4 regions of the Blautia sp. HCP3S3_C12 genome follow, and region 3 is predicted to be linked to each of the others. Evidence: predicted binding sites of a transcription regulator. Region 3 holds the regulator's gene; each other region holds the start of a gene.
The links. Region 3 encodes Rex, which represses fermentation and respiration genes when NADH is low (regulators of the CRP and FNR family bind a similar motif). Its sites were predicted from a motif close to ATTGTTAANTANTTAACAAT; they were not measured.
Positions count from the first base shown of each region.

Region 1: a site for Rex is predicted at 4,024-4,043, ahead of ACTNDS_RS10170 (iron-sulfur cluster assembly scaffold protein). Genes of this name have one in related genera too.
Region 2: a site for Rex is predicted at 6,982-7,001, ahead of pckA (phosphoenolpyruvate carboxykinase (ATP)). Genes of this name have one in related genera too.
Region 4: a site for Rex is predicted at 4,295-4,314, ahead of ACTNDS_RS12385 (CoB--CoM heterodisulfide reductase iron-sulfur subunit B family protein). Genes of this name have one in related genera too.

Region 1 is NZ_JBQHWC010000011.1:62,759-70,435, reverse strand. It holds gene ACTNDS_RS10185 (GH36-type glycosyl hydrolase domain-containing protein) at 1-1,059, shown strand, start outside; gene ACTNDS_RS10180 (LysR family transcriptional regulator) at 1,114-1,989, opposite strand; gene ACTNDS_RS10175 (GGGtGRT protein) at 2,127-3,137, opposite strand; gene ACTNDS_RS10170 (iron-sulfur cluster assembly scaffold protein) at 3,156-3,848, opposite strand; gene ACTNDS_RS10165 (TraX family protein) at 4,101-4,841, shown strand; gene ACTNDS_RS10160 (UDP-N-acetylglucosamine pyrophosphorylase) at 4,952-5,620, opposite strand; gene ACTNDS_RS10155 (DNA topoisomerase) at 5,623-7,677, opposite strand, start outside.
Region 2 is NZ_JBQHWC010000001.1:411,101-418,777, forward strand. It holds gene ACTNDS_RS02070 (AraC family transcriptional regulator) at 1-416, opposite strand, end outside; partial or broken gene gnpA (1,3-beta-galactosyl-N-acetylhexosamine phosphorylase) at 676-2,535, shown strand; gene ACTNDS_RS02080 (diguanylate cyclase) at 2,837-5,167, shown strand; gene pckA (phosphoenolpyruvate carboxykinase (ATP)) at 5,226-6,830, opposite strand; gene ACTNDS_RS02090 (PIN domain-containing protein) at 7,256-7,677, shown strand, end outside.
Region 3 is NZ_JBQHWC010000006.1:96,164-103,840, forward strand. It holds gene alr (alanine racemase) at 1-501, opposite strand, end outside; gene ACTNDS_RS07565 (NAD(P)H-hydrate dehydratase) at 582-2,081, opposite strand; gene ACTNDS_RS07570 (redox-sensing transcriptional repressor Rex) at 2,211-2,858, opposite strand; gene abc-f (ribosomal protection-like ABC-F family protein) at 3,130-5,040, shown strand; gene ACTNDS_RS07580 (NADP-dependent isocitrate dehydrogenase) at 5,079-6,287, opposite strand; gene ACTNDS_RS07585 (S8 family peptidase) at 6,363-7,256, opposite strand; gene ACTNDS_RS07590 (hypothetical protein) at 7,462-7,617, shown strand; gene ACTNDS_RS07595 (LCP family protein) at 7,623-7,677, opposite strand, start outside.
Region 4 is NZ_JBQHWC010000016.1:33,248-40,924, forward strand. It holds gene ACTNDS_RS12365 (4Fe-4S dicluster domain-containing protein) at 1-483, opposite strand, end outside; gene ACTNDS_RS12370 (hydrogenase iron-sulfur subunit) at 471-914, opposite strand; gene ACTNDS_RS12375 (CoB--CoM heterodisulfide reductase iron-sulfur subunit A family protein) at 905-2,893, opposite strand; gene ACTNDS_RS12380 (4Fe-4S dicluster domain-containing protein) at 2,900-3,289, opposite strand; gene ACTNDS_RS12385 (CoB--CoM heterodisulfide reductase iron-sulfur subunit B family protein) at 3,286-4,080, opposite strand; gene ACTNDS_RS12390 (L-lactate dehydrogenase) at 4,421-5,368, opposite strand; gene ACTNDS_RS12395 (two-component system response regulator) at 5,650-7,359, opposite strand; gene ACTNDS_RS12400 (EutP/PduV family microcompartment system protein) at 7,365-7,677, opposite strand, start outside.

The DNA.
Region 1 (7,677 bases), on a different contig from region 3:
TCTTTCGAATATACCAGCACTCACCTGGGACCACATAAGCTGCCTCTCATTGGACGCGCAGACTGGAACGATTGTCTGAACTTAAACTGCTTCTCCACAGAACCAGGAGAACCATTCCAGACAACCGGACCTTCCGAAGGACCAGTTGCTGAATCAGTCTTTATTGCAGGAATGTTTGTAAAATACGGTAAAGAATTTGCTCAGATCAGTCGTCATATAGGTGATACTACAGCTGCTGATAAAGCAGAAAAAGCTGTAGATGATATGTATCAGGCAGTTCTGGATGCAGGCTGGGATGGCGAATGGTTCCTCCGCGCATATGACGCGCAGTCCCAGAAGATTGGATCAAAGGAATGCAAAGAAGGACAGATTTTCATTGAGCCACAGGGCTTCTGCGTAATGGCAGGAATTGGCGTCAAAGAAGGACTTGCAGAAAAGGCTCTGGATTCTGTTAAAAAGCACCTGGATACCAAATACGGCATCATGATCCTGCAGCCGGCTTATACCCAGTATTATCTGAACCTTGGAGAAATTTCCTCCTATCCGCCGGGATATAAAGAAAATGCAGGTATCTTCTGCCACAATAATCCATGGGTATCCATTGCAGAAACAGTAATCGGCCGCGGCAACAGAGCCTTTGAAATTTATAAAAAGACCTGTCCTTCCTATATTGAAGACATCAGCGAAATCCATTGTACAGAACCTTATGTTTACTCCCAGATGGTAGCAGGTGCTGACGCAGTTTACCATGGTCAGGCTAAAAACAGCTGGCTCACAGGTACTGCAGCATGGACTTTCTGGAATCTTTCCCAGGCTATTCTGGGTGTACAGCCATCTTATGACGGATTATGCATTAATCCATGTATTCCGGAAGGCTTTGGAGATTTCACACTCACCAGAACTTTCAGAGATGCTGTTTATCATATTGATGTGAAAAACCCGGATAATGTACAGAAAGGGGTTAAGAAAATCAATGTGGACGGTAAAGAATACGAAAGCTGTCTGATTCCTTTTGAAGAAGGCAAAAAAGAATATCATGTAACTGTATACATGGGATAAAATTTTAAAACAGCCCTATCATTTTCTGTGATATGGCTGTTTTTTGTTACTTTATTATATCATCTCCGGCAGGATTTTCTGAATGCATTCAATAAATTTCTGCGCCGCAGGAGTAATACTTTCCGCATTGCGCAATGCAATTCCCAGTTCTCTGGTCACAGAAGGCTCAAGAGGAAGGGTCTTTATCGCTTCCTGAGTATGGCCGATCACAAGTTTTGGCAGAATACTCACACCAAGATGGCTGGATACCATTGAGAGGATTACATGGTCATCTTTTGATGAAAACTTGGTATCTGGAGTAATATCAGCGATTTCCAGTGCTTCATGCACATCATAATCTACGCCTTCAGCAGAAATAATAAAGGACTTCCCGGCCATTTCTGAGATAGGAAAAGCTTCTCTTCCCCTTGTATCATAATCCTCAGGAACTACTGCCAGCAAAGGATCTTCATACAACGGAATCCAATCCAGACAGCCAATGTTTCTCTTACTCAGCAGCCCGAAATCTGCTTGGTTATTTTCCACCCACTGCACAATATCATCTGTACCACCCTCCATCAAGGCAATATCGATACCCGGATATTCCTGCTGAAAAGCATGGATGATCTCCGGCAGCCAGTTTCGTGCTATGCTTGCAAAGGAAGCAATGGTAAGCCGTCCTGTTGTCAATCCGTTCAGAGAACTGATGGTCTGCTCCAACTGTTCATTAATGGACAGTAGCTGACGTACCAGAGGCAGGATGGTCTCTGCATTGGTGGTAGGAATTACCCCTTGTTTGGTTCTGATAAAAAGAGGAAAGCCAAATTCAGCTTCCATCCCTTTCAGAATATGGCTCACACCAGGCTGAGTATACCCCATCCGCTCTCCTGTTTTTGTAAAATTTTTAGTATCTGCCACATCGGCAAATAAAGCATATTTATTAATCTCCACTCCGAATCCCCTCATTTTCCGGTCGCAAACTATACATTTTAGCGTAAAAAGGGGAGCTACTCAATTAAGAATAACTCCCTTTTTATTATTTTTATTACTCCGTTTGGACACGATAAATGCTTATTTTAAGCTATTTATTAGAATTTACCAGCTTTAGCAGCTTCCTCGATGGAAACAGCTACTGCAACTGTCATACCAACCATTGGGTTGTTACCAGCGCCGATGAGACCCATCATCTCTACGTGAGCCGGTACAGAAGAAGAACCAGCGAACTGTGCATCAGAGTGCATACGTCCTAATGTATCTGTCATACCGTAGGAAGCTGGACCTGCTGCCATGTTGTCTGGGTGAAGTGTACGTCCTGTACCACCGCCGGAAGCAACTGAGAAGTATTTCTTACCTGCTTCAAGACGTTCTTTTTTGTATGTACCTGCAACCGGATGCTGGAAACGTGTCGGGTTTGTGGAGTTACCTGTGATAGAAACATCAACGTCTTCTTTCCACATGATAGCAACACCTTCCGGAACGCTGTTAGCGCCGTAGCAGTTAACTTTTGCACGAAGTCCTTCGGAGTATGCTTTTCTGAATACTTCTTTCACTTCGTTCTTGTATGGATCGTATTCTGTCTCTACATATGTAAAGCCATTGATACGGGAGATGATCTGAGCTGCATCTTTTCCAAGACCGTTCAGGATAACACGTAATGGTTTCTGACGAACTTTGTTAGCTTTCTCAGCGATACCGATAGCACCTTCAGCTGCTGCGAAGGACTCATGTCCAGCCAGGAAGCAGAAGCACTCTGTTTCTTCTTCAAGAAGCATCTTGCCAAGGTTACCATGTCCAAGACCTACTTTACGTGTATCAGCAACGGAGCCAGGAATACAGAATGCCTGAAGTCCTTCACCGATAGCTGCTGCTGCATCTGCTGCTTTCTTGCATCCTTTTTTGATTGCGATTGCAGCACCTACTGTGTATGCCCAGCAAGCGTTCTCGAAACAGATTGGCTGAATGCCTTTGATCTGATCGTATACATTAAGACCTGCGTCTTTTGTGATTTTCTCAGCTTCTTCGATAGAAGCAATGCCATAGCTGTTTAAAACAGAATTGATCTTGTCAATTCGTCTCTCATATGATTCAAATAAAGCCATTTCCTGTTACCTCCTAAATTATTCTTTTCTTGGGTCGATAATTTTAACAGCGTCTGCAACACGGCCATACTGACCTTTTGCTTTTTCCCATGCAGTATTCGGGTCATCGCCTTTTTTGATGAAATCAGTCATTTTTCCAAGGCTTACGAACTGATATCCGATGATCTCATCATCTGCATCAAGAGCAATACCTGTTACATAACCTTCTGCCATTTCAAGGTAACGAGGTCCTTTTTTCAGAGTTCCATACATTGTACCAACCTGAGAGCGAAGTCCTTTACCAAGGTCCTCGAGTCCAGCGCCTACAGGAAGTCCGTCTTCTGAGAATGCAGACTGTGTACGTCCGTAAACGATCTGAAGGAAGAGTTCTCTCATAGCTGTGTTAATCGCATCACAAACTAAGTCAGTGTTCAGTGCCTCCATAACAGTAAGACCCGGAAGGATCTCAGAAGCCATAGCTGCAGAGTGAGTCATACCTGAACATCCGATAGTCTCAACCAGTGCTTCCTGGATGATACCTTCTTTAACATTTAATGTAAGCTTGCAGGCACCCTGCTGTGGTGCACACCAGCCAACACCGTGTGTAAGACCGGAAATATCTTTGACTTCTTTTGCCTGTACCCATTTAGCTTCTTCTGGGATTGGAGCGGCGCCATGATGAACGCCCTGTGCAACTGGGCACATTTCTTCTACTTCGCGTGAATAAATCATTGTAAAACTCCTTTCAAGTATAGATTAACTTCATGTTGTTATACTCGCCACTGTACAGAACTGCTGAATGAACTGCACAGGGCAAATCTCTGAGGTCTGCTGAATGACTTCAGATGAGTATGCCTAACAACCTAGTGTTATTTTCTCACAAAAGTGCTGATTCGTCCAGTCATAAATTGTAAAATTTTTAACCATCTTTGATTTTTTTGTGGTAAAATAGTTCTAATTTCTATTAATGAAGGGATTTCTATTATGACAACAAAGTTACCTGCTTCCTTTCTCCCTGCAAAATTTCAGGTTCTGAGTGGAAGCACTTTAAAATTAATTGCTATCACCCTGATGCTGGTCGACCATACCGGCCTAATGATCCTGTATAATTATCCTGCCACAACCGCAACCCTTTTCAGTTTCGGCGACGTGGATTACAGCTGGTATCGGATTTTCCGGGATATTGGCAGAGCTGCTTTTCCGATTTTCTGTTTTCTGTTAGTGGAAGGATTTCTGCACACGCACAACCGCAAAAAATACGGCTTGAATCTTTTTTTATTTGCATGTATCTCTGAGATTCCATGGAACTTCATGTTTACCAATACCTGGAGATATGAAAAGCAGAATGTATTTTTCACCCTGTTTCTTGGATACCTGGCATTCTGTGCGTTGGAATACTTCTGGGACAATCAGAAAATGCAGCTTGTCTGCGTACTGGCACTGCTAGCCGTCTCCGTATTCCTGAAGGCAGATTACGGATGGCGAGGATTTGTATTCCTGCTGATCATGTACTGGTTCCGCAATGAGAAAACAGCCCAGGCAATCATCGGAAGCTGCTGGCTTTACTACGAATGGAAGGCATGCTTTGCTTTTCTTTCCATTAATATGTACAATGGCGTACGTGGATTTATCAAAGGAAGATTTTTGAAATATTTCTTTTACTGGTTTTATCCGGTACATATTGCCATTCTGGTAATCCTGAGGAAAGTTTTATTTCATATGTAATATCAATTACAACAGATATCTTCTATATCTGACAGACAAAAAAATATAAAAGAGCAGGCTGTATGACTGAAATAATATCATTCCTACAGCCTGCCTCTTCTATTTTTTAATTATCTCTTTTCCACAACTTCTGTTTTTGACTTGTAAATATGATTTGCAGGTACGCAGCCTCTTACTGAAGAAAGCGGATAAATATTGCAGCAGCGTCCGATCACAGTTCCGGGATTTAATACGGAGCCGCAGCCTACTTCTACGTTATCTCCAAGCATGGCACCAAATTTCTTCAGACCTGTTTCAATCTTCTCCTCACCATCTTTTACAATTACCAGTTTCTTGTCAGATTTTACATTGGAGCAGATGGAACCTGCGCCCATATGGGATTTGTAACCAAGAACTGCATCACCTACATAATTGTAGTGCGGAACCTGTACCTTGTTGAAAAGTACAGCATTCTTTAATTCTGTAGAATTACCTACTACCGCACCCTCACCTATGATCGCTTTTCCACGGATAAATGCACAGTGGCGTACTTCTGCTTCTTTACCAATAATGACCGGACCGTTGATGCAGGCCGTAGGTGCTACTTTGGCACTTTTTGCGATCCATACATCTTCTGACGGGTGGTCGTATTCTTCCTCACTTAAAGTCTGTCCCAGTTTCAGAATGAAATCTCCGATCTCCGGTAATACTTCCCATGGATAGTTTTTTCCTTCAAATAAATCCTTTGCGATTGTTTCATTAAGATCCAGAAGATTTGCAATTGTATAATCTTTTAACATTTTTATTTTCCTCTTTTCTTTCCTGCCGGTTCTTTATAGTTCACTGCTGCAGCATCAAAGAAGCGCCGCAGATAAGCCTGATAATTATTCTTTTCCACCTGCTGGGTCTGAATACGCACAAAATGTTCCAGCTTGTCCATGTATTCCTGTTCTGTAATGCTTCCCTCTGCCACATAATTAAGTCCTTTTTCCCAGCTGGCAGTAAGTTCCGGATTCAGAAGCTGCCGTATGGAGCAGTTTACCACATCAAAGATCATCTCTCCAAGAAGTGTCGGAGTGATGACCTGGGTTTTCTTGTTCAGTGCCAGATATTTGATATTGCACAGCTTCTTAAGAATCTCTGCTCTGGTGGCACTGGTACCAATTCCGCAGCTCTTGATCTGAGCACGTAATTCCTCATCCTCAATAAGCTGTCCGGCATTCTCCATTGCAAGAATCATGGAACCGGAATTATAACGCTTTGGTGGTGATGTCTCACCCTCCTTAATACTCAGGCTGTCCACGGAAAGTATATCACCTTTTTTCAGATTCTGCAATGCGGTAAGAAGGCGGGTATCACATGCCATATCTTCTGAAGAATTATCTGAACCATTCTTTCCATTATCTGGATCAGAATCTTCATTTCCGTTATTCCCCGCCACACCGGTTCTGTTTCCGCCACTCATGGCATCTGCTACTTTCCGCTTCGCAAAAGAATTTGTGGCAACTTTTAAATACCCTTCATCCAGCAGTACTTTAAACGAGGAAAAGAAGCTCTCATTCTGAATCTTTGTTACAAGACTGACCTTCTGATATACAGCAGGAGGATAAAAAATACATACAAACCTTCTGACAATGGTCTCATATACACGCTGCGCAGTAAGAGAAACACCTCTTAATGCATTTAATCCTTGCCCTGTAGGTACAATTGCATAATGATCTGTAATCTGCTTATCATTAACATATCTGGTCTTTGCCAGATTTTTGTAATTTTCCTGTTCAATAATGTGCTGTGCGATTTCCGCTGTATGTTCATAATTTCGCAGCCCGGAAATATTCTTATAAATCTCCTTTGCAGCCGCAGTCGACAATACACGGGCATCTGTTCTGGGATAAGTGACCAGTTTCTTCTCATACAATTCCTGTACGATCTTCAATGTCTCATCCGGGCTGATCTTGAACAGTTTGGAGCACACATTCTGAAGTTCCGCCAGGTTAAATAAAAGCGGCGGATTCCTGTTCTCTTTTTTTCTCTCGATTTTCTCTACTGTACACTGCAGAGGCTGACTTACCGACAGCTCCTGTATCAGTTTTTCAGCATATATTTTCTCTTTAAATCCGTTCTCTTTATACAAATAAGGAGTCTGGAAATATCTGCTGCCTTCCACAGCTCTCCATTCTCCCTCAAAGTTTTCTCCCTCAAGGGCAATGCTGCTGAGTACGCGGTAAAACGGAGTTTTCACAAACGCACGGATCTCGCGCTCTCTTCGCACTACCATTCCAAGCACACAGGTCATAACCCGTCCTACAGAAATGGCCTGATATTTCGTATTTAAATAATTTGACACACTGTTTCCATAACGCAGTGTCAGTACACGGGAAAAATTAATTCCCATGAGATAGTCTTCTTTCGCCCGAAGATAGGCTGAAGCAGAAAGATTGTCATATGCTGACAGATCCTTTGCCTCTCTGATTCCTCTCATGATCTCTTCTTCTGTCTGAGAGTCAATCCAGACTCTCTTTTCATTTTTTCCATGAACGCCTGCCATCTGTGCCACCAGACGGTAGATGTATTCTCCCTCCCGTCCGGAGTCGGTACACACGTAAATAGTGTCCACATCCTCTCGGTTAAGCAGTCCTTTGACAATCTCAAACTGCTTCTGCACTCCGGGGATCACTTCATATTTAAATTCGCGCGGCAAAAAAGGCAGGGTATCTAAACTCCACCTTTTATATTTGATATCATATTTTTCCGGGTAACTCATGGTGACCAGATGTCCCACACACCAGGTCACCACGCTGTCCTGAGATTCCAGGTAGCCATCCCGTCTTTGTCCGTTGATCTTCAAAGCTTTTGC
Region 2 (7,677 bases), on a different contig from region 3:
ATGGTTTCATATCCTTCAGACTGTCTGTCCAGCTCCTGAAACAGAGAATTAAAGTAAAATAACAAATCTGTTTTCTTTTCATGACAGTTAAAAATGCGATACTCTTTATGGGCGTTAAAGGAAAAACACAGTCCGTCCACACCTACAGTAAAATAACTCAGAGGAGGACTCCCTTTGGAGATTTCAGTGTGATTGATATGTGGATTAATGATGACCAGATCGTCCTTTGAGATTGGGAAAATCTGATCATCGATCAGAAAATCTCCCTGACCGTCACGTACATAGAACAATTCTGTAAAGGCATGAGAGTGAGGAATACTGGGCCAGTCACCCTCGTAGCGGGAAGAAGTATTTAAAAGCGTAATATTCTGAGCTGTTGGGTGTTCGGGGCTGAAACGAAATGATTGTGAGCTCATGGCAGATTCTCCTTTCTTCTGTTTACGGCAGATGAGTATATTTGTAGCAATTTTGTTTGTGGATTCTGAATGACAATATTTTCTATAATACCATAATTTTTTTGTAAGAGCAAGATTTCTAAAAAACAAAGCAAAAAGTGAATTGAAAAAAATTTGAAAGAAAGTATTTTATAAACAGATAGACTGAAAATAATGTGATTACAGAAGTGAACGGACAGTAATTATCCGCTTGTCAGCAAAATGAAGGAGGTAACAGAAAATGGGAAAAGGTCGTGTAACCATACCAACTGACCTGGATGTAGTTCCACAGACACTGGAAATGATAGAAGAGTGGGGCGCTGATGCTATACGTGACTGTGACGGAACAGAATTTCCGCAGAAATTAAAAGACACAGGTGCCAAAATTTATGCAACCTACTATACAACCCGTAAGGACAATGCCTGGGCGAAAGCACATCCGGAAGAAATCCAGCAGATGTATATATGACATCCTTCCACACAGCGGTTGCAGATACACTGGAGATTCATCTGATGGATCACCTCTATCCGGATATGCTTGCAGTCAACACAAGAGATGATATCCGCAGATGGTGGGAAGTAATGGATCGTACCACAGGAGAGCCGGTACCGACAGATCAGTGGTCATATGAAGAAGAGACAGGAAATGTAGTGATCTTATCTGCGAAACGCTTCCATGAATATACTGTAAGTTTCCTGACATATATTATGTGGGATCCTGTACATATGTACAATGCAGTAGTAAATGACTGGAAAGACGTAGAACCGCAGATTACATTTGATGTGCGTCAGCCGAAAACAAGAGCACACTCTCTGGAACGTCTGCGCAGATTTCTGGATACTCATGAGTATGTAAATATTGTAAGATTTACTACTTTTTTCCATCAGTTTACGCTTGTGTTTGATGAACTTGCAGGAGAGAAATATGTAGACTGGTTTGGTTATTCTGCATCTGTCAGCCCATATATTCTGGAGCAGTTTGAGAAAGAAGTGGGCTATCCTTTCAGAGCTGAATATATCATTGATCAGGGATATATGAACAATACATACAGAGTCCCGTCTAAAGAATTCAAAGATTTCCAGGCATTCCAGAGAAGAGAAGTAGCGAAGCTTGCCAAACAGATGGTAGATATCGTACATGAATACGGAAAAGAGGCCATGATGTTCATGGGAGATCACTGGATTGGCATGGAACCGTTTATGGACGAATTTGCATCTATCGGACTGGATGCTGTAGTGGGAAGTGTTGGAAACGGAGCAACCTTACGTTTATTCAGTGACATTAAGAATGTGAAATATACAGAAGGAAGATTCCTGCCATATTTCTTCCCGGATACCTTCCATGAAGGAGGAGATCCTGTAAAAGAGGCAAAGGTGAACTGGGTAACAGCAAGAAGAGCAATCTTAAGAAGCCCGATCCAGAGAATAGGTTACGGCGGATGTCTGAAACTTGCCCTTGAATTCCCGGATTTTGTACAGTATATCAAAGAAGTATGTGAGGAATTCCGTACTCTGTATGATAATATTCAGGGAACAACTCCCTATTGCGTGAAACGTGTGGCAGTTCTGAACTGTTGGGGAAAAACATCAGTGGCAGGGCAAATTCTTCCAGCTGGATGATATTCTTGGTGTGGAAGAGGAGCATGGATTCAATCTGAACACTGATAAATATAACTGGGAAGAACACAGAGATCATTTTATCCTGCAGGATGCAGAGGGAGATGTTGATTTTGGAGAAGGCAAGAAGAATATTTATGCATTGCCGGAGACAGAAATCCTGATCCAGAAAGAACAGGAAGTACAGATGGCTGTAAAGAAATTCGGAAAAGGAAGAGGCGTTTATATCAGTGGACTTCCATACAGCTTTAAAAACAGCCGTATATTCTACAGAGCAGTTCTCTGGTCAGCATCTGCTGAGGAAGAACTTTACTGTTGGTATTCCACTAACTACAATGTAGAAGTACATGCTTATGTAAAGAATGGTAAATATTGCGTAGTAAATAATACTTATGAGCCACAGGATACTACTGTTTACAGAGGAGACGGAAGCAGCTTTCGGTTACATCTGGAGACAAATGAGATTAAGTGGTATCAGATTTAACTGAATAAAGAAGTTTTTTTGGATCAGATATTCAGTTATGAATAGCATTTAAGAGGGGAATCTTATCTGTCTGACAAAAAAAGAATAGATTAATGAAACAGGATTGTTGTATAAAAAGTATATTAGATTATATATACGACAATCTTGTTCCTTTTTTAATAATAAAAATTTAAAAATATGATGATTCTACCAAAGAGGATTGTTTGATAACTAAATAAAAATAGACAAAATATATTGAAGTACACATGAAATTATTGTAAAATAAAACGAAAGTTAAGCTTTTGGAAAGGAAGCGCAATTTGTGGAAAAAAGATATACGATTGGTGTAATGGTGGGAAATGCAAATTCTCCGCATACGATGGATCTGATGCAGGGGATTTTTCATACAGCTCAATCTATAGATGTTAATATTGTATTTTTTCTTGGAATTCACAGCAGTTATTATTATAAATCTTATTTTGGAGAAGATATAGAGGATGACTACGATTATCAGTTTAATGTTGTATATGATTATCAGGCATTTGCAGATATAGATGCACTGATCATTGCCTATGGATCACTCTGTATTTTTCTGGATGAAAATGAGAGCAGTGTATTTTTGAAAAAATACAAAGATAAGCCAAGGGTTCTTCTTGAAGAAAGAGACCAGACCGGAGAAGCCACTTCTATTATTGCTGATAATTACAATGGAATGTACACAATTACAGAACATCTGATAAGGGATCATGGTTTTAGCAATTTCACCTATCTTGCAGGTCCCCATGGAAATACAGATGCCAGAGAACGCAGACAGGCAGTCTATGATGTGATGAAAAAATATGAGATTCCTTTCGGACCGGAGCGGATTGCCTATGGAGATTATTCATCCTGTGTACATAGGCAGGTCAATCAACTTTTGGATGCCTATCCGGACATGGAAGCAATGATCTGTGCAAATGATGTGATGGCAGAGACTGCATACAGGGAATGCGGAAAAAGAGGCTTGGTAGTAGGAAAAGATATTGCCATTACCGGTTTTGATGACTGGGAACTTGCAAAAACAATGAATCCGCCACTGACAACTGTATTACAGAATGCCTTTGATATGGGGGATATGGCAGTACTTGATGCTTTAGAATTGTGTAAAGGTGGGAAAAATCACTCTATCGTAATTCCGGCAGAAGTGAAGATCCGTGAATCCTGTGGATGCTCTGCACGAAAAAAATTTCATAAAAAAATTTTGATTTCTGAAGAAAAAATACAATGGTCAGATATTACAGAGAGATGCCTGAATGATATAATGAAGGAGATTCTTTCAGAAAATTCAAACAAGGTATTAAAAGATGAAGTACAGGAGCATCTGAGAACTATTTTAAAAGTAGATTTCAGAATTACAGAGAGCGAAGATAATCTAAAGAGAGGGCTGCAAAGTTTATTTCTCAGCAAAACAGGAAATCTGATCAGCATGCATTCTTTGATGAAAGCTCTGGATCAGTTTGTTGATGAATGTATTCGAATAGAATTAAACAAAGAAAAACCGGACAGGGAAAATATCAGGAATCTGCTTCTGCGGAAAAGGCTGCTGAATGATAAAATTATGGCATATAATATCAAAAAAGAGAAAGAACGTTTCAGTACCTTTCAGCAGGAGAGCTGGTTTGTACCGTTGATTTCCAAGGATATGTTATCTCATATGAATGATGAGCGGGAAATGTACAGGCGGGCACTTGTAAAATTAAATGCATTAAATGCCAAGGCTTCATATCTTTATATTTTTGAGAAACCTGTAGCCCATTACAGGAATGATGAATGGAAATGTCCGGAGAAAATGTATTTGGTTGCGCGCCAGATTGGCGGCGAGGTCATAGCTTATAAAGAGGGAGAACGTTCGGAAGTTTTCAGTGGGTTTTCCGCTGATGGAAAGATTAGATGTAACAAGAAGGATGACAGTAATTATGTTGCAACCGTTCTTTGCCTTTTTTCAGGAGAAATGCAATATGGGATTCTGGTGACAGAAATTGATCCTGCAAATCTGTCATTGTTTTATCTGATCAGCAGACAGATCGGAAATATGCTTCGTATGTATCAGATGTCCAGAGAACAGAAAAAGATGCAGCAGAAGCTGGAGATCCTTGTCAGAGAGATTGAGGAGAAGAATGAAGTTTTAAATTTCCTTTCTGAATCAGATGCCCTGACCGGATGTCTGAACAGAAGAGGGTTTATGGAAAAAGCAGTACAGATGAACCGGGAGTACGAGGGGAAAGAGGTTGTAATTCTTTTTGCAGATCTGGATCACCTGAAAGAAATTAATGACTGCTTTGGACATATAGAAGGGGATTTTGCCATCAGGCGATGTGCGGAGGTATTGAAATCAGCAGCAGGAAAACAGAGTATCACCGGAAGAATAGGTGGAGACGAATTCTGCGCAATGATTCCTGGAAATGCGCAGGATGGGCAGAAGCTCAGAGAACGGATCCAGGAGGAAAATCTTGCATTTAATATGAAATCAGAAAAGCCATATTATGTGGAACTGTCTATAGGATATCATGTGATCCGTTGCGGTGGCGATCTGATAATCTCCGAGGCATTTAAGGATGCAGATAAGGCTCTTTATGAAGAGAAGAAGAAGAGAAGAAAATCCGTGAAAAAGTAAAAAACAAAAGGGATGCGAATGATTCGCATCCCTTTCATAATTATCTGGACAATTTAAATTATAACTGAGGACCAGCTGCAACAAGTGCTTTACCAGCAGCGTTTCCTTCGTATTTAGCAAAGTTCTTGATGAATCTTCCGGCAAGATCTTTTGCTTTTTCTTCCCATTCAGAAGCGTTAGCATATGTGTCACGAGGATCAAGGATACCTGTGTCTACGCCGTTAAGCTCTGTAGGAACTTCGAAATCGAAGAATGGAATCTTCTTAGTAGGAGCGTTAAGGATATCTCCGTTAAGGATTGCATCGATGATACCACGAGTATCTTTGATGGAGATACGTTTTCCTGTTCCGTTCCATCCTGTGTTAACCAGGTAAGCTTTTGCTCCGCTCTTTTCCATTTTCTTAACAAGTTCTTCTGCGTATTTTGTCGGATGCAGTTCAAGGAATGCCTGTCCGAAGCAAGCAGAGAATGTAGGTGTAGGCTCTGTGATTCCACGCTCTGTACCAGCAAGTTTAGCTGTGAATCCAGACAGGAAATAGTACTGAGTCTGAGCTTCTGTCAGGATAGATACCGGAGGAAGTACTCCGAAAGCATCTGCGGACAGGAAGATTACGTTCTTAGCTGCCGGTGCAGAAGAAATCGGGCGAACGATGTTTTCAATGTGGTTGATCGGATAAGATACACGAGTATTCTCTGTTACGCTCTTATCTGCGAAATCAATCTTGCCTTCAGCATCAAGTGTTACGTTCTCAAGAAGAGCGTTACGTTTGATCGCATTGTAGATGTCTGGCTCAGATTCTTTGTCAAGGTTGATAACTTTAGCGTAGCATCCGCCTTCGAAGTTGAATACGCCGTTGTCATCCCAACCATGCTCGTCATCACCAATCAGGAGACGTTTCGGGTCTGTGGAAAGAGTTGTTTTACCTGTTCCGGAAAGACCGAAGAAGATAGCTGTGTTTTCGCCGTTCATATCTGTGTTTGCAGAGCAGTGCATGGAAGCCATGCCTTTCAGTGGAAGGAAGTAGTTCATCATAGAGAACATACCTTTCTTCATTTCTCCGCCGTACCATGTGTTTACGATAACCTGCTCTTTAGTTGTGATGTTGAACATTACAGCTGTTTCAGAGTTAAGGCCTAATTCTTTATAGTTTTCAACTTTAGCTTTGGAAGCGTTGTATACAACGAAATCTGGCTCGAAGTTTTCAAGTTCTTCAGCTGTTGGCTGGATGAACATATTTGTTACGAAATGTGCCTGCCAAGCAACTTCAACGATGAAACGGATAGCCATACGAGTATCTTTGTTAGCACCGCAGAATGCATCTACTACGAAAAGTCTCTTGTTGGAGAGCTCTTTTTTAGCGATTTCTTTTACTGCATTCCATGCTTCCTGAGTTGCAGGATGGTTATCGTTTTTGTATTCGTCTGTTGTCCACCATACTGTATCTTTGGAGTTCTCATCCATAACGATGTATTTATCTTTAGGAGAACGTCCTGTGTAGATACCTGTCATAACGTTAACTGCACCAAGTTCGCTGACCTGACCTTTTTCAAAGCCTTCCAGTTCCGGTTTGGTTTCTTCTTCAAATAATACTTCATAAGAAGGGTTGTAGACAATTTCTGTAGTTCCGGTAATGCCATACTTGCTTAAATCGATTTTTGCCATCTTACGTTTAACCTCTTTTCTTCGTTAATGAAAGCGCCTGTTTAAACAGGCTTAAGATACCTTACCATAAAAGCGAATGGGTATCGCTTCTCTTCTACTATTATACATATTTAACGCTTAAAATCAACAGGATTTTTGCCTTTTTTTGAAATTTGTTAAAGATTTATCAACTTAAATTTGATGAAAAAACCGTCATTTTTCACAAAAGGTATGTAAATTTATTATGGTGGCAATATGGGAATACTATTCGTGGATATGATAATATTCTGTCTGACTGGAACAGGCAGGAAAGACAACCAGGAAATACTAACCAGGAGAGTTGCCACTATGTGGTTGTGCCGAAGAAAGATGCATGTTAAAATAGGAAAGAATTATCCGGCTGAAAAATGACAGAGTATTATACAGCAGAGAAAAATAAAGAGAGGATGAAGATTATCAAAACTTATTATTTAATTGATTATGAAAATGTAGGAAGTGAAGGCTTCAAAGGATGTGGTAAATTACGGGAAACAGATATTATCCATCTTTTTTATACAGACAACAGCAGAAAAATAGATCTTGATATTATTAATGATCACGGAGAAGCAAAGCTGGTCACACATAAAGTACCGACAGGAAATCAGTCTGCAGATATGCATCTGGGCTCTTATCTGGGATATCTGATAGGAAAAGAATGCACAGGTCAGGATGAAGAATGCAAAATTGTTGTAATCAGCAAAGATACAGGCTTTGACCATATTATAGAATTCTGGAAAGCAGAAGAAAATGTGAAAATCTCCAGAAACGAAAAGATTTCCGGAAAACAGGTACAGACAAGAAAACAGGTAAAAAAACAGACCGGTAAAGA
Region 3 (7,677 bases):
ATGAGTAAACATTCCTTCAATCTCCAACCCGGGAAGTGCTGCGATTTTTTTGATTTCCTCCACGCTTGACGGTTCATCGGCAAAACCGATTCTGGTCATACCCGTATCCAGCGCAAGATGAATATGTATGGTCTTTCCCTGAGACACAGCCTCTGCGGAAAGCTTTGCAGCCTCCTGATATTCACACACAGCAGGGCGCAGATCATAAGAAACCAGCTCAGGATAAAATTCCTCAAATATAATTCCCAGGATCAGGACAGGCTTGGTGATCCCTGCCTTTCTCAGAGCAATGGCCTCCTCTGCTGTAGCAACAGCAAATCCCCAGATATAATCATAACCCTCTATCATATGGGCAATCTGCACAGCGCCATGACCATAAGCATTTGCCTTGATCACAGCAATCATTTTTGTGTCACTGGCAATATTTTTTCTCATCTGGCGGAAATTTTCCTCCACCGCATCCAGAGAAATCACTGCTTTTACTCGGTTACATTTTTCCATAATAATCTCTTCCTCTTTTTGTATTCTTTATCTGTCCCACATTCCATCAAAGAAACTCCGGACACTCAAAATCTCTTCCTTTACTGCACCTTCAGCACTTCAGGCAGAAACCGGATAATATCCCTGGCAGTCATGCCTCTTTCTCCCACATTCTCAGCTGCCATATCTCCTGCCAGTCCATGGATCAGTACTCCCAGCGCTGCCATCTGACCATAAGCAGGCTTTTTTTCTGCTGCCAGAAACATGCATAAAACTCCTGCCAGTACACCGCTTAATACATCTCCGCTGCCAGCAGTAGCCATGCCTGCATTACCACTCATATTCAGATATTGTTCCCCTTTCTCAGAGGCCACTACTGTACAGGCATCCTTCAGGACACATACTGTATGAGTCTCTTCTGCATACAGGGAAGCAGTCTCTGCCAGGTTTTCCCGGATCTCACCGATGCTTTTCCCGGTCAGGCGGCTCATTTCTCCCAGATGGGGAGTGAGAATTACCTGTTCTCCCAGATATTTCTTCCATTCTCCATGTACTGCCAGCAGATTCAGGCCATCTGCATCCAGGATCACAGGCTTACCACACCAGGCAGCATGAGACAGGAACCACTGTACCCTTTCTCTGCTCTCTCCTGACATCCCCAGTCCAGGTCCGATCACAAGCACATCGCACCAGTCCAGTATTTCCTGATTGCTTTTCTCATTAAACTCACAGGTAACCATAACCTCCGGAAGCTGTGACTGAAGAGGAATCCTGTTCTCCTCCACAGTCTGAACCTTCACCATACCTGCCGAAGCTCTGAGTGCCGCAGCACTGCTCAGGCAGGAAGCCCCGCACATTCCGCGGGAGCCGGCTATCAGAAGCACTTTTCCGAAAGTTCCCTTGTTTCCCCAGGGAATTCTGGAGGGCAGCATTGACAGATCCTCTTTCTCCAGATAAGCCATAGAGGGATCTCTGTCCGGATTTGCATAAATCCCTATATCTGCAACGATCAGCTCTCCTGCATACATTCTTCCCGGATAAAAGCACAGCCCCCTTTTACAAAAAGCAAAGGTTACTGTAAGATCTGCCCGAAATCCGATTCCCATTTCCCGTCCTGTATCTCCGTTGATGCCGGAAGGAATATCCACAGCCACCCGGAAAGCCCCGGACTGGTTCAGCATGTGGATGATTTCTGCATATCTGCCCTCTACAGGTCTGGACAGACCAACCCCCAAAAGGGCATCTACTATAATAGTATATTCATCCGGCTGCAGGTTATGCTCCAAAGGTACCTGATAATATTTGGCAATCTGCAGCTGCTGCCTGGCCTGGTCTGTCAGCTTCTCCTCCTGACCGGCCAGATAAATCCCGACTTTGATCCCCTTTAGATGGAGAAGTCTGGCAATGGCCATCCCGTCACCGCCATTATTGCCATTTCCGCACACCACCAGTACACGATCCTTGTTACCCAGATATTTTTCCATAGCCTCCACTGTTTTCAGTGCAGCTCTTTCCATAAGTACCATACCCGGAACCCCGGCAGATTCTATTGTGTTCCGGTCCAGCCCTTTCATTTCACCGGCTGTTACCACAGGTTTCATTCAGCCACCTCCTGTCATTGGAAACAGTATACACCTATTTTTTCAAAAAGAAAAGCTATGATCTAACGACCACAGCCATTCAAATCGTCACCGTCCCCTCTGCTGCCGGCAACTACATATGTACTATTATTACTGGTTCTCATGTTCCTTACGATATTCACTCAGATTATAGGAAAGGGTCATCAGGCTCTCTGACAGATGTACATTTTCTACCATAACATCCTCCGGTGCATCCAGATCAATATGTGCAAAGTTCCAGATTGCCTTGATCCCGTTTTCTATGAGAATCTTCGCCATTTCCTTGGCCTTTGCCTTAGGTAAGGTCAGAATCGCAATCTCCACATTATTCTCTTTGAGAAAAAGGGGAAGGTCACTAAGCATCTGTATCTCAATTCCCCTTACTGCAATGCCCTCCAGCACAGGGTTTACATCAAAAATACCAACCAGCCGAAAACCGCGCTTCTCAAAATCTACATAATTTGCCAAAGCCTGTCCCAGATTACCGGCACCCAGGATAATCATCGGGTGCACTGTGTCAAGTCCCAGAATCTTACCGATTTCAGTATATAAATAACGTACATTATATCCATACCCCTGCTGTCCGAATCCACCGAAATTATTCAGGTCCTGACGGATCTGTGAAGCAGTCACGTGCATTTTCTTGCTGAGATCGTTGGACGAGATCCGTTCTACATTCTCCTCCATCAGTTCTCCCAGATAACGGTAATATCGAGGCAAACGTTTGATCACCGCTTTTGAAATTTCCTTAGGTTCCACAAATATTCCCTCCTTATATATCCTAGGTCAATTATAACCAAATGTTATTTTATTGTCAAATTAAATTTGTACTTTATTTACAAATTTTTATCATTAAATTTAGACTATCTGATAGAATGTGCAAAATTTCATCCAAATCATAAATTAAAATACTTTTTTTCTTTCAAAAACAGTCCGGTTCAGTTATAATAAATTCTGTATGCGTACATTTCAGCAGTCAAAGCGGATATTCGCAGGCTGCTGCAATAATATAAATTTCGGAGGAATTTGTATGATCCTATCATGTCAGAATATCTGCAAATCCTTTGGCGAGAAGGTAATCCTTCAGGATGCCAGCTTCCATATAGAGGACAGGGAAAAGGCAGCCCTGATCGGCAACAACGGTGCAGGCAAAACCACCCTGCTGCGTATTATCATCCACGAACTGTCCCCGGATTCCGGAAATGTTATTCTTGCCAAAGATAAAACCATCGGTTACCTGGCCCAGTACCAGGATATCCATGGACACCACACCATCTATGAGGAGCTGATCTCTACTAAGCAGCACATCATTGATATGGAAAACCGTCTCCGCTCCATGGAGCATGAAATGAAAACTGCTGCCGGGGAAGCCCTGGACAGCCTGATGAACACCTATACCAGACTGAGCCATCAGTTTGAGCTTGAGAATGGTTATGCATATAAAAGTGAGATCATGGGTGTATTAAAGGGGCTTGGCTTTACAGAGGAGGACTTCGAAAAACAGATTGAAACTCTTTCCGGCGGTCAGAAAACCCGGGTTGCCCTGGGAAAGCTTCTGCTCTCCAATCCTGACATTCTTCTGCTGGATGAGCCCACCAACCACCTGGATATGGAAAGCATTTCCTGGCTGGAAACCTATCTGCTGAATTATCCGGGAGCTGTTTTTATTGTCTCCCATGACCGTTATTTCCTGGATAAGGTTGTCACTAAGGTAGTAGAGATTGAAGCCGGCAATATGCGAATGTACAGCGGCAATTACTCTGCCTACGCTCTGAAAAAAGCCCAGCTCAGGGATGCCCAGTATAAAGCTTACTTAAATCAACAGCGGGATATTAAGCACCAGGAGGCGGTCATTGCCAAGCTGAGATCTTTTAACCGTGAGAAATCTATCAAACGTGCCGAAAGCCGTGAAAAAATGCTGGATAAGGTGCAGCGGATCGAAAAGCCTCTGGAGATTCAGAATCAGATGCGGATTTCCCTGGAGCCCAGATACATCAGCGGAAATGATGTACTCACTGTGGAGGATTTATCCAAAGCTTTTCCCGGACAGACTTTGTTTTCTAATATTTCCTTTGACATTAAACGTGGGGAACGGGTGGCTCTCATCGGCAATAACGGTACCGGCAAAACTACCATTCTGAAAATCCTTAACGGTCTGGTAGACGCTGACAGCGGACGCTTTGCTCTCGGCTCCAAGGTACAGATTGGATATTATGATCAGGAGCACCATGTACTCCACATGGAAAAAACTATTTTCCAGGAAATTTCAGACACTTATCCAACGCTTACAGAGACAGAAATCCGAAATATGCTGGCAGCCTTTCTCTTCACAGGGGATGACGTATTTAAGCTGATCTCCGCCCTCTCCGGTGGCGAGAGAGGCCGTGTATCCCTGGCAAAGCTTATGCTGTCAGAGGCCAACTTCCTGATCCTGGATGAGCCTACCAACCATCTGGACATTGCCTCCAAGGAAATCCTGGAGGAGGCTTTAAACAGCTATACCGGTACTGTACTCTATGTCTCCCATGACCGATATTTTATCAATCAGACAGCCACCAGGATTCTGGATCTGACCAATCAGGCCATTGTAAACTACATTGGTGACTATGATTATTATCTGGAAAAGCGGGAAGAGCTTACAGAAAAATATGCTCCGGCAGCAGCCCAGGCTGAAACAGAGGTCAAACAAGCCTCAGACAATAAGCTTTCCTGGCAGCAGCAGAAGGAAGAGCAGGCGCGGCAGAGAAAGCGTGAAAATGAATTAAAGAAGGTGGAAGCCCGGATTGAAGAACTGGAAACCAGAGATAAGGAAATCGATGAAACCATGGTTCTCCCGGAGATATGCACCAATGTGGCAGAATGCGCCAGATTAAGCAAAGAAAAGACAGCCATCACAGAAGAACTGGAGGGCTTATATGAAAAATGGGAAGAGCTTGCATAATGCAGGCCCTTCCCTTTTTATTTTTATCAGATTACCTCTTACATCAGGGATGTAAGCTTTTCACGGATTGCTTTAATAAACTGCTCACTGTTTAATACTTCTACATCCTTTAAGGTTGTGATCAGAGCCAGATCCTTGGTCATTCTGCCATCCTCGATGGTTCCCAGAGTAGCTTTTTCCAGCTTATCTGCAAATTCCATCAGTTCTTGATTGCCGTCCAGCTCTCCTCTCTTTCTGAGAGCACCTGTCCATGCAAAAATAGTAGCAACGGAATTGGTGGAAGTCTCTTCCCCTTTCAGGTGACGATAATAATGTCTCTGTACAGTTCCGTGTGCAGCCTCATATTCATAATATCCGTCCGGAGATACCAGCACAGAAGTCATCATTGCCAGAGAACCAAAAGCAGAGGAAACCATATCACTCATAACATCTCCGTCATAGTTCTTGCAGGCCCAGATAAATCCCCCTTCTGCCTTCATAACACGGGCAACGATATCATCAATCAGGCTGTAGAAATATTCAATTCCGGCAGCCTCAAATTTCTCTTTGAACTCCTGCTCATAAACCTCTGCAAAAATCTCCTTGAAGCGTCCGTCATAAATCTTGGAGATCGTATCCTTGCCTCCAAACCACAGGCTCTGCTTTGTATCCAGTGCATAATTAAAGCAGCACTTTGCAAAGCTTGTGATGGATGCATCCAGGTTATGCATTCCCTGAAGGACACCTGCATCCTCATAATGATGGATCAGTTCCTTTTTCTCCTCACCGTTCTCACCCTTAAACAGCAGATAGGCATCTCCCGGTCCGTCAATATACATTTCTGTATTCTTATATACATCTCCATAAGCGTGACGGGCAATGGTAATGGGTTTCTTCCAGTTTTTTACGCATGGCTCAATCCCTTTCACTACAATAGGGGCACGGAACACGGTTCCGTCCAGAATGGCACGGATGGTACCGTTAGGACTTTTGTACATTTTTTTCAGTGTGTACTCTTCCATTCTGGCTTTATTGGGAGTGATGGTCGCACATTTTACAGCAACGCCATATTTCTTTGTAGCTTCTGCTGCATCTACAGTTACCTGATCATCTGTTTCATTTCTGTATTCCAGGCCAAGATCATAGTACTCTGTGTTCAGATCAACAAAAGGAAGAAGAAGCTCATCCTTGATCATCTTCCAGAGGATTCGGGTCATCTCGTCTCCGTCCATCTCCACAAGCGGTGTCTGCATCTGAATTTTTTTCATAAAGATCCTCCTCTTTGTACGGGTTTATCCCTTTAGCATTTTACAGTAACTGTTCAGCGCTACTACACTGAAGCATTACATTTTACGTATCATTTTAACGGAAATAGATTCGTTCGTCAATGCCTGTTTCATATCCAGTTCTCCTGAGCCCTGCAGATTCCGAGGCAGACCCAGGTCTCTGGCCGATTCCTTCAGGCATCTTTTGATTTCCACATTGGTAAGGGTAGGATATTTTTGCAGAAGAAGGGCTGCAGCGCCGCTGACTAAGGGTGTGGACATAGAGGTCCCGCTTTTTACCCCATAGGCAAAATCCGTTCCCGGAGCACAGGACAGAACGCGATTACCCGGAGCTACCAGATCCGGCTTACAGATGCACTCTGAAGTAGGTCCCCGCCCGGAAATAGCCGTTCTGCCTGTAAGCAGGTCGCTTGACCCCACAGTGATAATCTTACGGCTGCTGCCCGGAGCCGTAACACTTCCTGAACGGGGACCCTGATTTCCTGCTGCAGCCACTACTACCAGCCCTGCATCCCACAGTCTTTCCACCCCTTCGATCAGCTGTCTGTGATCCTGTTTTTCCCTGCAGGTTGTCCCTATGGAAATATTTACTACCTGAATCCCGTAAGCATCTTTATTTTTCAGAATCCAGTCAAAGGCCCGCAGTACATCCCTCTTTTTTCCATTTCCATATCTGTCAAGTATCTTCAGGGCAACCAGATTGCACTCCGGGGCGATTCCCCTGATTCTTCCTCCTGAAGCGCTCCCGTCGCCGCCGATAATGCCGCTTACATGGGTTCCATGGGAATTGTCATCATAAGGTAACATATGCTTTCCCACAAAATCCTGAAACCCGATAATCCGGTCTCTGAAATCTATATGAGGATAAATGCCGGTATCCAGCACACACACGCAGACATTTTTTCCGGTATAGCCTGTATCACCTAATTGATCTATGTCAAAATTTTCCATATAAAAATCCTCCGAAAAAGCAGAAGATGTCGCTTACTCTACTTTATTCGGAGGATTTTTAAATGAAACTTCATATGTGCTTTGAACACATATTTCTGCCGATTTTTCATAAAATGTATAAATCCCGGATGATAGGCCAATACTTAAAAAGTGATGTATCTCACAACAATCCGTCAAACATGTCATCCAAGGGGAGGAATATTCTATGATCTTACTGTTGATACTTATCTTTCTGCTGTTTCAACTCTTTATCCTGCTCTGCTGTGTAGCAGCCGGAAACGACGCTGCTTCCCAGGAAATCTCCGACCAGGAACAGCTGGAATTCATCCGTGAATGGAAGAAAAAGCACCCGCTGCGGTAGTCATCCTATCTGGCCACATCTGCCTCAGATAACCGGAAGCCTTCCCGTACCTTCTTCATC
Region 4 (7,677 bases), on a different contig from region 3:
ACCCTTACATACATGGCATCTCTCTAACATGGCATCTTTGTATGCACATGTTTTCTCACCATAGATGGTCTGAACAGTTAAGGTTTCAGCATCATCTGTGATCTCAGCGCCGGAAATACTTTCGATACCTTTGATTCCCTGTTTACGGATCTTCTCGATATCCAGTTTTCCTTTACATCCGACACCGATGATGTAAGCTTTCTCACGGTCTACACGATGCTCTTTGATCAGCTGGTTAAAACTGTATGTATCACATGGTTTTAAACAAACCAGTGTTTTGCCTTCCAGTTTGGAAGCTTCGATCATATATTTGCTAAGGTTTGCACCACAAAATCCATTATATACAAAATCTTTCAGAGATTCTTCTGTTTCAAAGTAAGCCGGTTCCGGATTATAAGGCAGATCTCCGGCTTTCCATCCCAGAACTCTTGCAACTGTGCCGTCAGCAAGAAGTTCTTTTGCACGATTTATCAGCTCCTGCATCTTAAATCCTCCAATCTTACGTTCTTACCAAGTGAATGGATCTTCTCTACAAACTCATTCATAGTCTGGGAGAATTTCACACCTTCAGCAGCGGAAACCCATTCTACTCGTGTTCTTCCGTTTTCCACACCGATGTAGTCCAGCATGGAGAAAAGAAGTGTCATACGTCTTCTTGCATAGTAGTTACCTGTGCTGTAATGACAGTCTCCAGGATGACATCCACACATGATCACACCGTCAGCACCTTTCTCAAAAGCGCGGAGGATGAACATTGGATTGACACGGCAGGAACATGGAACACGGATGATCTTTACATCAGCCGGATAGGAAAGACGGCTGCTTCCTGCAAGGTCTGCACCTGCATAACTGCACCAGTTACAGCAGAATGCCACAATCTTAGGTCTGAATTCTTCGTTTGTTTCTATCGACATATTGCATCTACCTCCGCGATAATCTGTCTGTTGGAAAAGCCCTGCAGATCCATAGCACCGGACGGGCAGGCTACTGTACATGCACCACAGCCCTGGCAAAGTGCTGTATTTACAACGGCTACTCTTCTTGTTTCACGGATACCGTGGTCATTTACTTCTTTATCCTCATAGGAAATTGCTCCATACGGGCAGACATTTGCACATGTAGAACATCCGTTACATAACAGTTCATCGGATTTTGCTGTACATGGGTTGGTTGTCAGTTTATCTTTTGCAAGAAGACCGATTGCCTTAACTGCTGCAGCACCGGCCTGTGCAACTGTCTCCGGAATATCCTTCGGTCCCTGGCATACACCGGAAAGGAAGATACCTGCTGTAGGAGATTCTACAGGACGAAGCTTTGCATGAGCTTCTGTGAGGAAGTTATTTGTGTCAATACTTGCTGTAAGCATGGTAGCGATCTTACGCACATCCGGATTTGGTTCAATGGCTGTTGCAAGAACGACCATATCTGCTTTCTTAAGGATCTGTTTATTATCAATCAGGTCAGATCCCTGTACAAGAAGGCTTCCGTCCGGCTGAGGAATAACTTTTCCTACCTGTCCTTTGATGTAGTTTACACCGTACTGCTCTACAGCTCTTCTGTAGAACTCATCAAAGTTCTTACCCGGTGTACGCACATCAATATAGAAGACTGTTACATTTGTATCCGGATATTTATCACGGATCAGCATTGCATGTTTTGCTGTGTACATACAGCAGATCTTGGAACAGTATGGCTTTCCTCTGTCATCGGAACATCTGCTTCCCACACACTGGATAAATACCAGCTCTTTCGGAGCCTTTCCGTCGGAAAGACGCTCTAAGTGTCCCTTTGTAGGACCTGCTGCATTCATAATACGTTCCAGTTCCAGAGATGTGATCACATCCTTGCTCTGGCTGTATGCATATTCATCGTATTTGTCAAGTTTGATGGTATCGAAACCTGTAGCAACTACAATGGCACCATATTTCTGTGTTACGATCTCATCCTGCTGATCGTATTCAATGGCTCCTGCCTGACATACCTTGGAACATACTCCACATTTTCCGGTTTTAAACTTGATACAGTTCTCACGGTCAATAACCGGAACATTTGGGATGGCCTGTGCAAACGGAGTGTAAATAGCAGTTCTGTTGTTTAATCCTCTGTTAAATTCATTAGGGATCTTCTTGGACGGACATTTTTCCTGACAGACACCGCAGCCTGTACATTTGTCCATATTTACACTTCTTGCTTTCTTTCTGATATCAACGGTGAAATCACCTACGAAACCGCTGACATGTTCTACTTCACTGTATGTATAGATATTGATCTTCTCATGTGCTGCCGCCTCAACCATCTTCGGTGTGAGGATACATGCAGAACAGTCAAGTGTAGGGAATGTTTTGTCAAGCTGTGACATTCTTCCACCGATACTTGGAGTTTTCTCTACAATATCTACTTCATATCCTGCATCTGCAATATCCAGAGCTGTCTGGATTCCGGCAATACCTCCGCCGATGATCAGGGCTCTCTTTGTAACACGGCTCTCTCCCGGCTGAAGAGGAGCATTTAAATTCACTTTTGCGATTGCTGCTCTGGCAAGGATCACAGCTTTCTTTGTAGCCTCTTCCATATCCTTGTGGATCCAGGAGCAGTGCTCACGGATATTTGCGATCTCCACCATGTATGGGTTCAGTCCGGCTCTTTCAGCTGCTTTTCTGAAAGTTGCCTCATGCATACGTGGAGAACAGGAACAGACAACAACACCTGTCAGATTCTTCTCTCTGATGGCTTCCTGAATCTTGGCCTGGCCTGCTTCTGAGCACATGTACTGGTAGTCTTCTGCATGGACCACACCCGGCTCTTTGGCAGCTAATTCAACAACTTTTTTTACATCTACCGTAGCGGCAATATTGCTTCCGCAATGACAGACAAATACACCAATTCTCTGCACTCTGACTTACCTCCTGTATCTTCTGAATGCACTTACCAGAAGCTGCTGTGGCAGTTCCGGATCAAGAAGTTCCGGGATCTCATCTGCTTTCAGATAATCTCCGCCTTTTTCACGTACAACTAACTGTCTTGCTGCATCAATGAGCTTTCCAGGTTTTACATCTCTTGGGCAACGCTCCACGCAGGCAAAGCAGGAAAGGCATTTCCAGAGAGATTTTGAATTGACAAGTGCTTCAATATCTTCGTTTACAACATAGGATACAAACTGATGTGGTTTGATATCCATTTCATTGAAGGATGGACAGGTAGCAGAACATTTTCCACATTTCATACATTTCAGCGGATTTGTTCCTGAGATTTCTTTAATTTTCTCTGCTGCTGAATGTTCGTTTCTCATTTCGCTACCTCCTCTTTTACTCCGAGGGCTTCTGCAAGGAGCTCTGTGAAATAATATACAGGCAGTTCGCTGGAAGCGTTTTTATTTAAATTATATTTACACAATGGACAGGCTGTGATCAGCATATCTGCGCCAAAGCCTTGGGCACTGTCTTCTATTTTCTGACACATGTTCTGGGACATTTCTTTTTCTTTCAGAGAAATGTAACCGCCGCAGCATTCATTTCTGTATGGATAGATCACCGGTTCTGCACCAAGTGCACGGATGAAATCTTCCATGATAGTTGGATTCTCCGGATCATCGAAAGCCATGATCTTGCCCGGACGTAATAAGAGACATCCGTAATAGGCTCCGATTTTCTTTCCTGTAAGCGGGTTTACTACCTTCTCTTTCAGCTTGTCGAAACCGACTTTGTCGCGAAGTACTTCCAGATAATGGAGCACTGTTGTCTCGCCTTCATAAGGCTCATCAAGCTGCATGTAATTATTTGCTCTGGTGCGGATATCCTCCACATTTTTCATATCATCATTGACACGTTTGATTACGTGATGACAGGCAGAGCAGATTGTTACCAGATCCTGGCCCTTTACTTTGGCCTGATTAAGAGCACGTACAGAAGAAAGCTTCGTAGCGATCTCGTCAGTTCCCAGAGGATAGACACCTCCGCAGCACTGCCAGTCTTCGATCTCTTCCAGTTCAAACCCAAGTGCTCTGGCGCTGGCTCTGGCATATTCGTCCAGATCTTTCGCCTTGTTTCTCAGGGTACAACCCGGATAATAACTGTACTTCATACTTAACATTATCCTTTCTTAGTTGTTCAGGTAAATAGTGATAATCATATGATCCTTTGTCTTTTTTTTAACGATATATAGACAAAAATATAAATCAAGTCTAATACAATTACTTTTTATATCTTTGTTGAGACATAGAAAATAAAAGAGTTTGCACACCCTTCCTCCGCATTAAAGGAGTGTATCAGCTCGATTTCCGAAAACATCATATCATATTGATAACAATTTAACAAGTATTTTTTTCTGATTTTTCTCTTTTTTTAACAATCTTTTGATTAGCTTTGACGAAATATAAGTCCAAAGGAAGCAGGATCTCCCACTTCCTTTTGAACTTTTATTTTTAAAGGTTAAGCTGAGCAATAATCTCTTTCAGTGCGTCTGCACTCTTCTGCAGCTGTTCAATCTCTGCTTTGTTCATTCTCATAGGAACTTTACCCTGTACGCCATTTGGTCCTACCAAAGTCAGGGTACTGAGGCAGACATCTTCGATTCCATATTCTCCATGCATCATAGTGGATACTGTGGAGATAGATTCTGAGGAAGATACAAGAAGGCTGCAGAGCTTACATACAGAAGAAGATACCGCATAGAAGGTTGCACCTTTCTTGGAAATAATCTGTCCGCCGGATTTCTGTACATATTGAAGCATAGCCTCTTTGTCCACAGGTTCAATGTCTTTGCCCAGTTTTTTCTCAGTTTCATAGTATTCATCTACACTTACGCCTGAAATATAGGCACCGGACCATGGGATAAAGGAAGTATCTCCATGTTCCCCGAATACATAGGCATGAATGTTACTCTGCGCAATCTGGAAATGCTCGGAAAGTCCGCAGCGCAGACGTGCTGAGTCGAGAATGGTACCGGAACCAAGGATCTGGTTTTCCGGAAGTCCTGAAATCTTTGTAAACACATAAGTCATAATATCAACAGGATTACTTACAATAAGATAAAGAGCATCCGGTGCTGCCTTTACAATCTCCGGTGTGATGGATTTAAGGATGTTTACATTTGTCTGTGTAAGCTCAAGCCTTGTCTGTCCAGGCTTACGCGCAATACCGGAGGTGATGATCACAATATCGGAATCCTTTGCATCTTCATAATCACCGGCAATAATGGAGATTGGATCTCTGAAGCAGGTTCCCTGAATGATATCAAGAACTTCGCCCTCTGCCTTCTGTTTGTTGATATCGATCAGAACAATCTCAGACGCGATATCCTGGCTTGATAAAGTGTACGCAATTGTAGACCCGACGCTGCCGGCACCAATGATAGTAATTTTACTGCCCATAACCTTAATACTCCTTTTTTCCTGATAAATTTTCAGCCATATCTTGATGATATTGTATCTAGATATGTACAATAGTGGTCTTGAAAATCATATCATATCGTCAATCATTTAACAAGTTATTTTTATTAAATAAAGTGTTAAGTTTTATTTTTATAGCTTTTTGATGACTTTTTTTCATTTTTTTCTTTTGTTTTGTTATGTTTTTCACAATTATTCGCAAACACTGGGGCAAAAAAACAGGGTTTGACTTTATTCTATTATCTATAAAGTCAAACCCTATTTCATATCTTCTGGTCTGCCATTGCAGCAAATTGCTCTTCCGGATGAGGACGTGAATAATAAAAGCCCTGAATCACATCACATGTCATCTCTTTCAGCAATTGAGCCTGTTCGGAGTTTTCAACACCTTCTGCAACCACCTTCATATCCAGTCCATGAGCAAGGGAAATTACCTGCTGCACCACCTTTTTTCCCTTTGGCTGTTCAATATAATCTATCAGCTTTTTATCAATCTTCAAAGTAGAAAAGGGCAGCTCATTCAAACTGGTGAGAGAAGAATATCCGGAGCCAAAATCATCCATATGTAAAAGGAATCCGGTTCTGACAAGTGCCTCTGTAATCCTCCTGATCCGGTCGCTATACAGGGCAGCAGTCTCCGTAAGCTCTATGGGTACACAGGAAAAAGGGATTTCTGCACCCTTCACAATCTCCACATAGCGCATCACCGTACCGCTGCGATGCAGACTTGCCCTGGACAGATTGACTGAGATCGGAATCAGCTCCTTTCCCTGCAGCATCCGTCTTCTCTGATAACAGCAGACTTGTCTGAATACATATTCATCCAGTTTTACGATCTGACCATTCCTTTCATACACAGGGATAAACTCTCCGGGAGATATGATTTCTCCATCCGGCTTCTGCCAGCGCACCAGTGCCTCCGCACCTACGATTTTTTCTGTTCCCACGCTGTACTTAGGCTGATAATAAACCACAAATTCCCTGTTTGCCACAGCACCCTCAAAATCACTTTCCAGCTGTCGGCTGCGTATCTGCTTTTCCCTCATCTCCGCAGTATAATAAGAGACATTACTTTCATAATTACCACGGATGTTTTTGATTGCCATAAAGCCACGACCGCAGATTGCAGATACAGGAAGTGTTTTATCAACGTGCATATAAACTCCATAATTAATGGTCACATTAGGAATGGGTGCATGATCTGCGATCTCTCTGATATACGTTTCTATTTTGTCCTTATCAATCTCCGGCTGCCCATAAACAAGACAGGCAAACTGATCACTTCCATATCTGGAAACCAGCCCATGCCGGATAAGCCCCTGATATGCCTTTGCCATATAGCACAGCAGTTTGTCCCCTGCAGTCGCTCCATAACTGCCGTTGATCAGCTTAAAATCCTTTACATCCGCAACCACAACATGAAAATCTTCCTCTTTTTTTAATTTGAACAGAGTTTTAGCATGATGAAAAAAGGCCTGTCTGGTATACAGACCAGTCAGCTCATCGTGTTCCACGGCAGCCAGAATCCGGGCAGATTCTCTCAGCTTGATCACACTGTTAATCCTTCCAAGTACAATCTGTGGATTATAGGGCTTAATCACAAAATCTACGGCTCCCAGCTCTAGGCATTTTAATTCTGTCTCCTGTCTGCTGCTGGCAGTCATGACGATCACCGGAATAGACGAAAGCAGTGAATCTCCCTGAATCCTTTCCAGGAATTCATATCCATCACATACGGGCATACATACATCCAGAAGGACTACTGACAGCTCCTGGTAATGCTCTGCCAGGCATCGCAAACCTTCTTCCCCGTCACAGGCTGTCAATACCTGATATCTGTCAGACAAAATTTCTGCAAGCATTTCTCTGTTTAACTGGTTATCCTCTACCACTAATACCTTACGCTTTGCATCATTGCTGACTTTTTTCAAGGTATCTTCTTTCATCTCTTTTCTCTGCCTGTGGTTATTCATTTTTTTCACATTTTCCCTTCTGTATGGTTTGGATAACTTACTCCCTCCGGAAGCGGATCCCATTCATTCAGGCCCAGGCTCTGCCGATATCTGGCCTGTTCCATGGTTAACTTTGGAAGATCATCTTTCAGATATTCCATCAGTTCATCAATTCCCTCTCTGGTCACATTGTTTACCAGAAAAATCCTCTCACAGCCTGAATTGATCAGCCACTGCTTCACCATAGGGATATTAGCATACGGAGAATCTATCTTGGTTATGATCCCGATCAGCGGTCTCTGGATAAAGGAATGGCTGCCGGAAGCAAAAAGATTAAAA